2 regions of the Streptomyces sp. NPDC016459 genome follow, and region 2 is predicted to be linked to the other one. Evidence: riboswitches for the same ligand, from Rfam matches in the RefSeq annotation. Region 2 holds a riboswitch; the other holds the start of a gene.

Region 1 (4,308 bases), on a different contig from region 2:
CCGCCCGACCACACCCGGCTGCGGCGCCTCGTGTCGAAGGCCTTCACCCCGCGCCGCGTCGCCGAGTTCACCCCGCGCGTGCAGGAGCTGACCGACCGGCTCATCGACTCCTTCGCGGAGCGGGGCAGCGCGGACCTCATCCACGAGTTCGCCTTCCCGCTGCCGATCTACGCCGTCTGCGACCTGCTCGGCGTCCCCGAGGAGGACCAGGACGACTTCCGGGACTGGGCCGGGATGATGATCCGGCACGGCGGGGGACCCCGGGGCGGGGTCGCCCGGTCGGTGAAGAAGATGCGCGGCTATCTCGCGGAGCTGATCCACCGCAAGCGGCTCGAACCGGGCGACGACCTGATCTCGGGGCTCATCAAGGCGTCCGACCACGGCGAGCACCTCACCGAGAACGAGGCCGCCGCCATGGCCTTCATCCTTCTCTTCGCGGGCTTCGAGACGACCGTCAACCTCATCGGCAACGGCGTGTACCAGCTGCTGCGCCACCCCGAGCAGCGCGAACGACTCCAGGCCTCCCTCGCGGCGGGCGAGACCGGACTTCTGGGGACGGGCGTGGAGGAGCTGCTGCGGTACGACGGGCCGGTAGAGATGGCGACCTGGCGGTACGCGACGGAGCCGCTGACCATCGGCGGGCAGGCGATCCCGGCGGGTGACCCGGTGCTGGTCGTGCTGGCCGCCGCGAACCGGGACCCGGAGCGGTTCACGGCGCCGGACACCCTGGACCTCACGCGGCGCGACAACCAGCACCTCGGGTACGGCCACGGCATCCACTACTGCCTCGGCGCGCCGCTCGCCCGCCTGGAGGGACAGACGGCTCTCGCGACCCTCCTGACGCGCCTCCCGGACCTGCGACTTGCCGCCGATCCGGCCGAACTCCGGTGGCGCGGAGGGCTCATCATGCGTGGATTGCGCACGCTTCCGGTGGAGTTCTCCCCGTCCGTACCGCTCCAGCACACTGACGGCGTATCAGAAATGTGATCTTCGCGTGATCGCGGGGCCATCGACTTGTGACGAGCGTTCGAATACCGCTACGTTCGCCGCACTCTCAGCCGTCACGCGAAAGGCGCTCCTATGCGTTCCGGGAACGGACGACACCGTCGCCCCCGTCAGGCCCCCGCCCTCGTCGTCGCAGCCGGTGTGACCGGCTCCGCCATGGCGCTGCCGCTGCTCGCCACGGGATCCGCCTCCGCGGCCGACGCCGCCACCTGGGACCGCGTCGCCGAGTGCGAGTCCGGTGGCCAGTGGAGCGCCAATTTCGGCAACGGCATGTACGGCGGGCTCCAGTTCACCCAGGACAGCTGGGAGCGGCACGGCGGCCTGGCGTACGCGCCCAGCGCCGACCTGGCCAGCCGGGCCCAGCAGATCGCGGTGGCCGAGAAGGCCCTCGCCAAGGGCTCCGCCGAGTGGGCCACCTGCGCGCCGATCGCCGGTCTGACGAACGACGGCACGGCCCCCGGTGTGAATCCCGGCCCGGCCTCCGTCCCGAAGGCGCCCACGGGGCCGGTCGTCGAGTCGAACAGGACGGCGGGGCTGCCGGGGGCCGCCACGGGTGCCGCGGGGACCTCCGCGACCGCGAAGCCGAGCAGCGGGACGGCCGCGCGCGTCGTACCGGCCACGCCCGGTACGCCCAGCAGGCCCGTCACGCCGTCGGCTCCCGTCTCACCGACCACCCCGGTGAGCCCCTCCGTGCCGACCACCCCGACCGACGCGACCCACCCGGCCGCGCCGACGTCGCCGGGCGCGCCGACCACGCCGGTCACCCCCGGCACCCCTGACGCCTCGGTGACGCCCGGTACGCCCGGTACGTCCGTGATGCCCGATGCGTCGGTGGGTGACGGGTCGTCGGCCACCGTCGGCACCGGCAAGCACCGGGGCGGCGCCGCGCCGGAGGGAAGCGCCAAGGGGGGCACTTCTACCGAATCGGGCAGACATGCCTCATCTGGGAACAAGTTGACCGAAAGCCCTCTCGCCACGACGCCGGTCGGCACGGTGAAGGATTCGGGCGCAACGGACAGTCAGGACACTTCGGACGCGTACACCGTGCGGCCGGGTGACAGCCTGTCCGACATCGCACAGGCGAACGAGCTCCCCGGCGGCTGGACCGCCCTCTACGACGCCAACCGGCGGACGGTCGGTGTCGACCCGGATCTCATCCTCCCTGGTCAGAGCCTCGACCTGACGGAAGGTTCGCCCGCGAACGCCGAATGATTCGGGGGCTTATGTCCCGTTCTGGGTAAGTGAGACATGGGTCTCTTCGCCCCAACTGGCGTGTCACGCCCGCACGGTCGGCTTCCGTCACCCCTCACCTGCACAAATGCCACCCGCCGGAGGGCAAGTAGGGGCGATATTTCCGCAATACGCCTCTTTGAACTTCCGGTGGGTCTGTGTCTACGGTCGTCACTGCTCGCCACCGCGGGCCCCGTCGACCGAAACGCCGAATCCTGCCGTCGGCCGATGGGAACAGTCGTCGCGTAAGCGCCGAAGGCAGGAGTGGGGGACCCAAGGTAAGTGCCGGTCCCGGCCGTTGAGAGACGGCCGGCGAACGGCTTGGGGTGAAGCCGCGTGTCACAGCACGCGGCCGGGCAACTTTCCGGCCCGAACCCGACAGCTCACCTCACAGGCGTCGGTGAGGAGAATCTCCATGCTGTTTTCCGGCAAGGGCAAGCACCGCCGTCCCTCCAAGGCCACCCAGGTCGTCACGCTCGTCGGCGTCACCGGTGTCGCCGTCGCGGCCCCTCTGATGACCGCGGGCACCGCCTCGGCCGCCACGGCCTCCGAGTGGGACCGCGTCGCCCAGTGCGAGTCCGGCGGCAACTGGTCCATCAACACGGGCAACGGCTACTACGGCGGCCTGCAGTTCTCGGCCTCCACGTGGGCCGCGTACGGCGGCACCGCCTACGCCTCGACCGCCAACCAGGCGTCGAAGTCCCAGCAGATCGCCATCGCCGAGAAGGTCCTCGCGGGCCAGGGCAAGGGTGCCTGGCCGAGCTGCGGCGTGGGCCTCTCCAACGCCTCCTACAGCGGCGGCTCCGCCGAGTCCGCCCCGCAGCAGCAGGAGCGGAAGGCCGAGCAGCCGACCACCCGCAGCGAGCAGCGCCAGGCCCCGAAGAAGTCCGCGCAGCAGACCCCGCAGCGCCAGGCCACGCCGAAGGCCGCCACCAAGAAGACCGTCACCACCCCGACCGGCAAGTCGGTCAAGAAGGGTGACGGCGAGTACAAGGTGGAGTCCGGCGACACCCTCGGCACCATCGCCCGGGCGCACGGCGTCCAGGGCGGCTGGAGCAAGCTCTTCGAGCTGAACAAGGACGTCGTCGAGAACGCCGACCTCATCTACCCGGGCCAGCAGCTCCACCTGAAGTGAGCCCGGCGGTCCGCGTGAGTCCGGCGGCTCACGCGGCCCCCACGACCCTCCCGCGGTGACCACCCCGGGCCGGCGCGCCTCCCCCCTGTGCGCGCCGGCCCGGGGTTCCCGTCTTTCCGGAGCACACCGGACATGACGGTTACCGCCCAGTAGATACGGGGTCCTTCGTCCCGGGATGCATGCCCTTGGGTCCTTTTTCGTCCCAGGGGGCGGGCGCCCGGCCGACCGGAGCCCCCGCGCCGGTTAGGCTCTTGTCGCAAGGCCGAGCGACCCCGCACCGACCTTGCGTCACATCCAGCGTCACATCCCAGAAGGAGATGCTCGTGCCGTCCATCGACGTCGTCGTAGCCCGGGAAATCCTGGACTCCCGAGGCAACCCCACGGTCGAGGTCGAGGTCGGCCTCGACGACGGCAGCACCGGTCGTGCTGCTGTTCCGTCCGGCGCCTCCACCGGTGCGTTCGAGGCCGTCGAGCTTCGCGACGGTGACCCCAGCCGCTACCACGGCAAGGGTGTCGAGAAGGCCGTCCTCGCCGTCATCGAGCAGATCGGCCCGGAGCTCGTCGGCTACGACGCCACCGAGCAGCGCCTGATCGACCAGGCCATGTTCGACCTGGACGCCACCGAGAACAAGTCCTCGCTCGGCGCCAACGCTATCCTCGGCGTCTCCCTCGCCGTCGCGCACGCCGCGTCCGAGGCCTCCGACCTCCCGCTCTTCCGCTACCTCGGCGGCCCGAACGCGCACCTGCTGCCCGTTCCGATGATGAACATCCTCAACGGTGGGTCGCACGCCGACTCCAACGTCGACATCCAGGAGTTCATGATCGCCCCGATCGGCGCGGAGTCCTTCTCCGAGGCCCTCCGCTGGGGCGCGGAGGTCTACCACACCCTGAAGAAGGTCCTGAAGACCAAGGGCCTGTCCACCGGTCTCGGCGACGAG
Region 2 (4,308 bases):
CTGCCGGAATTCCGGCGGCCACGGCCTTTTACATTTCCCCCCGAGCGACTTCGGGCAGCACGGGACCAGCCCGCCGAATTCGCATTCTTTGTATACGGTGTGCGCGTTAAGTCCGGGCGCTCGCCGTGTTGACGACATGTTGCGAAACCCTCACACGGCCGCGCGTCGGCCTTTTGAGGCGGTGCAGCGGCTGCGAGCGCTCCGCGTGCAGCGCGGTCAGCGCCCGCGCCCGCTCGGCGTCACCGCGCGCGAGGGCGTCCACGATCGCGCCGCGCTCGGCCCAGGCCTCCACCGGCTGCGCGGGCTCCTCGACCGCGTACATCCAGGCGATCTTGTGGCGCAGCTGGGTCAGCAGCGCCGTGAGGGCCGGGCTGCCGGAGGCCTGCGCCAGCGTCTCGTGGAACCAGCCGCCGAGCGAGCGCAGATCCTCGCCCTGGCCGCGCCTGGCCCGCTCCTGCCCCAGCCTGACCAGGCCCCGCAGCACCTTGAGGTGGGCCTCGGTGCGCCGCTGGGCGGCTCGTGCGGCGCCCAGGGGTTCGAGCAGCGCCCGCATGTCGAGCAGGTCGGCCGCCTCCTGCTCGGTGGGCTCGGCGACATGCGCGCCCGCATGGCGTCGGGTGACGACGAAGCCCTCGGACTCCAAGGTGCGCAGGGCCTCGCGGACCGGGACCCGGGAGACCCCGTACCGACGGGCGAGCTGTTCCTCGGTCAGCCGGCTGCCCCGCTCGAAGACGCCGGAGACGATGTCGTCCCGGATCGCCGTGCATACCGAGTGCGCGGGAATGCGCATGTCCGACCTCCGCCTTGGTCTGCGCGAGACAATTCTTGAGGCGCCTGTTCTGCGCCCGATCTGCGACTCTATTGCAGCGCGCCGGAATTTCCGATGCCCCAGCGGAATATGGAAGCCTTTTGACCGACGAAAAGCCCCGGCTCAGCACGAGCCGGGGCTTTTGCGACGCGACGCGGACCGGCCCTCGGGGGGCCGCGGTGCGGTCGGGGGGGTACGGGGTGCGGTGACGGGGGCGCGGCGGCGCCGTGCGTCAGACGCTGACGCCTCGGGCCCGGAGGTAGGCGACCGGGTTGATGTCGGAGCCGTACTCGGAGCTCGTACGCGCCTCGAAGTGCAGGTGCGGGCCGGTCGAGTTGCCGGTCGAGCCGGAGATGCCTATCTGCTGGCCCGGTTCGACGCTCTGGCCGACGTAGACGCCGATGGAGGAGAGGTGACCGTACTGGGTGTACGTGCCGTCGTTCATCCGGATGACGATGTTGTTGCCGTACGCGCCGCCCCAGCCGGCCTCGACGACGGTCCCGGAGCCGACGGAGACGACGCTGCTGCCGTAGCCGGCGTGGAAGTCGACGCCGGAGTGGCTCCCGGAGGACCAGAGCGAGCCGCCGGTCTGGTAACCGGTGGACACGTACGAGCCGGCGACGGGGAGCTGGAAGGAGTTCAGACGGCGGCGCTCGGCCTCACGGGCGGCGCGCTCCTCCGCCTCACGGATCTCCTTTGCGCGGGCCTCCGCCTTGCGCTTCGCCTCGGCTTCGGCCTTCGCCTTCGCGGCGGCCTCGAAGGCCTCCTGCTCCTGGGCGGCGGCCTGGGCGTTGATCCGGTCCACGAGGGAGTCCTCGGTGATCACCTTGGTGAGCCCGGTGTCCTCGACGGAGCGGTTGTCCGCGTCGGCGGCGAGTGCCGGGGAGGCGAGGGTTCCGATGACGCCGGTGGTGGCGAGTGTCGCGGCGCCGGCGAAGCCCAGGCTGCGGCGCGCCATCCGGCTCGAACCACGATGCTTCCCGGTGGCACGGGTGAACGCCATGTAGTGGCTGATCCTTTCCTTCCCTCTCGCCTACCGGGTTAGCTGACGGGTTCGGAGCAGGAAGGTCTCCTACGAGCCCCTCCGTACGAGACGAAGGCGCCCGATTCACCCCAGGGACTACGTGTGGGTCCCCGGCTCCCCAGGCTCGCGCCTGACGGGGACTCGGCGATGACTGTCCGGTTGCCGCGGGTGCGGCGGGTGCAACTGCCGAACAGACGCACCGACGCTATGCGGATCGTCTTTCAATCACCAACCGGACCGGCCTGTTTGTAAGACATGCCACAGAGCAAACGATCACCCTTGCTGCCAATACGGACAAAGGGGAGGGCTCCGACGACATCGTTCGTCGGAGCCCTCCCCGTGCCCCTTTTCTCAGGAGCCGGTCGGAACCGGTCCGGACAGGGGCCGGGAGCCGGAATCAGCCCGTCACGACGGTGACTTCACCGATGCCCAGCGCGCGCACCGGGTCCGCGATCTGCGCCGCGTCACCCACGAGCACCGTGACGAGCCGGTCCACCGGGAAGGCGCTGACCACGGCCGCTGTCGCCTCGACCGTGCCCGTCTCGGCCAGGCGCGCGTACAACTGGGCCTGGTAGTCGTCCGGAAGGTGCTGCTCGACCTGGTCGGCGAGCGTCCCGGCGACCGAGGCGGCCGTCTCGTACTTGAGCGGGGCGACCCCGACCAGGTTCTGCACGGCCGTCTCGCGCTCGGCGTCGGTCAGGCCCTCGGCGGCCAGCGTCCGCAGCACCTTCCACAGGTCGTCGAGCGCCGGGCCCGTGTTGGGCGTGTCGACGGAACCGCTGATGGCGAGCATCGCGGCTCCGTTCCCCTGACTGTCGGAGCGGAGCACCTGCGCGAAGGCGCGCACCCCGTAGGTGTAGCCCTTCTCCTCGCGCAGCACCCGGTCGAGTCGCGAGGTGAGGGTGCCGCCGAGGCAGTACGTGCCCAGGACCTGGGCCGACCAGACGCGGTCGTGCCGGTCGGGACCGATGCGGCCGATCAGCAACTGGGTCTGGACGGCGCCGGGTCGGTCCACGATGACGACCCGTCCGGTGTCGTCGGCGGTGATCGGCGGCATCGGGAGCGGTTCGGCCGGCTCGCCGGTCCAGGCGCCCAGGGTCTCGGCGAGGACCTTGTCCAGGTCGACGCCGGTCAGGTCGCCGACGACCACGGCGGTGGCCGTGGCGGGCCGGACGTACGCCTCGTAGAAGGCGCGGACCGCGGCCGCGTCGATCGCCTCGACGGTCTCCTCGGTGCCCTGGCGCGGCCGGGACATCCGCGACTCGGCCGGGAAGAGCTCCTTGGAGAGCTGCTTGGCGGCGCGACGGGCGGGACTGGCCGTCTCGTGCGGGATCTCGTCGAGACGGTTGCGCACCAGGCGCTCGATCTCGGTGTCCAGGAACGCCGGGGCGATCAGGGCCTCGGAGAGCAGCGCGAGGGCCTTGGGCAGCCGGGAGACGGGGACCTCCAGGGAGACCCGTACGCCCGGGTGGTCGGCGTGCGCGTCGAGCGTGGCGCCGCAGCGCTCCAGCTCGGCCGCGAACTCCTCGGCGCTGCGCCGGTCGGTTCCCTCGGAGAGCGCGCGGGCCATGATGGTGGCGACACCGTCGAGACCGGCGGGCTCGGCGTCCAGCGGGGCCGGCAGGAAGAGCTCCACGGCCACGACCTGCTGGCCGGGGCGGTGGCTGGTCAGCAGCGTCAGGCCGTTGTCCAGCTTGCCGCGGTCCGGGGCGGGGAAGGCCCAGGGCCTGGCGACGCCGGGCGTCGGCTGGGGGTGGAAGTCCATGCTCGTCAAGGACACGGCTGCGTCGGTCACTGGTCCGCTCCCTCTGCGTCGTCATCGCCGTCGGCGTGGTCGCTCTGCCCGGTCGCCAGGGGCTCGTAGACGAGCACCGCGCGGTTGTCGGGGCGCAGCGCGGCCGCGGCGGCCGCCCGCACCTCGTCCGCGGTGATGTCCAGGACCCGGTCGACGGCCGTGAGGGCGAGCTGCGGGTCGCCGAACAGCACGGCGTAACGGCACAGTTCGTCGGCACGGCCGGCGACGGTGCCGAGGCGGTCGAGCCATTCGCGCTCCAACTGGGCCTGCGCGCGCTCCATCTCCTCCGGCGTGGGGCCCTCGGCGGCGAACCGGGCGAGCTCCTCGTCGACGGCCGCCTCGATCTGGGGGACCTCGACGCCCCCGGAGGTCTTGACGTCCAGCCAGCCGAGCGATGGCGCTCCGGCGAGCCGCAGCAGGCCGAAGCCGGCGGCGACGGCCGTACGGTCGCGGCGGACCAGACGGTTGTGCAGACGGGACGACTCGCCACCGCCGAGCACCGTCAGGGCCAGGTCGGCGGCGTCGCACTCGCGCGTGCCGTCGTGGGGCAGCCGGTAGGCGGCCATCAGCGCGCGGGCCGGGACCTCCTCCTCGACGACCTCGCGCAGCTGCTCGCCGATGACCTCGGGCAGGTCGCCGGAGCGCGGTTCGGGCTTGCCGTCGTGGCCGGGGATGGAGCCG

The links. A riboswitch is a leader RNA that binds a small molecule or an ion and turns the genes downstream of it on or off. The one in region 2 is predicted to bind cyclic di-AMP.
Region 1: another riboswitch for cyclic di-AMP. It lies ahead of ABZ567_RS24540 (transglycosylase family protein); the one in region 2 lies ahead of ABZ567_RS15210 (M23 family metallopeptidase).

Annotation. Positions count from the first base shown of each region.
Region 1 is NZ_JBEYCR010000011.1:116,176-120,483, forward strand. It holds gene ABZ567_RS24530 (cytochrome P450) at 1-987, shown strand, start outside; gene ABZ567_RS24535 (transglycosylase family protein) at 1,081-2,217, shown strand; cyclic di-AMP (ydaO/yuaA leader) riboswitch at 2,476-2,647, shown strand; gene ABZ567_RS24540 (transglycosylase family protein) at 2,651-3,370, shown strand; gene eno (phosphopyruvate hydratase) at 3,694-4,308, shown strand, end outside.
Region 2 is NZ_JBEYCR010000005.1:110,622-114,929, reverse strand. It holds gene ABZ567_RS15215 (GntR family transcriptional regulator) at 107-790, opposite strand; gene ABZ567_RS15210 (M23 family metallopeptidase) at 1,041-1,811, opposite strand; cyclic di-AMP (ydaO/yuaA leader) riboswitch at 1,824-1,989, opposite strand; gene ABZ567_RS15205 (pitrilysin family protein) at 2,230-3,627, opposite strand; gene ABZ567_RS15200 (pitrilysin family protein) at 3,624-4,308, opposite strand, start outside.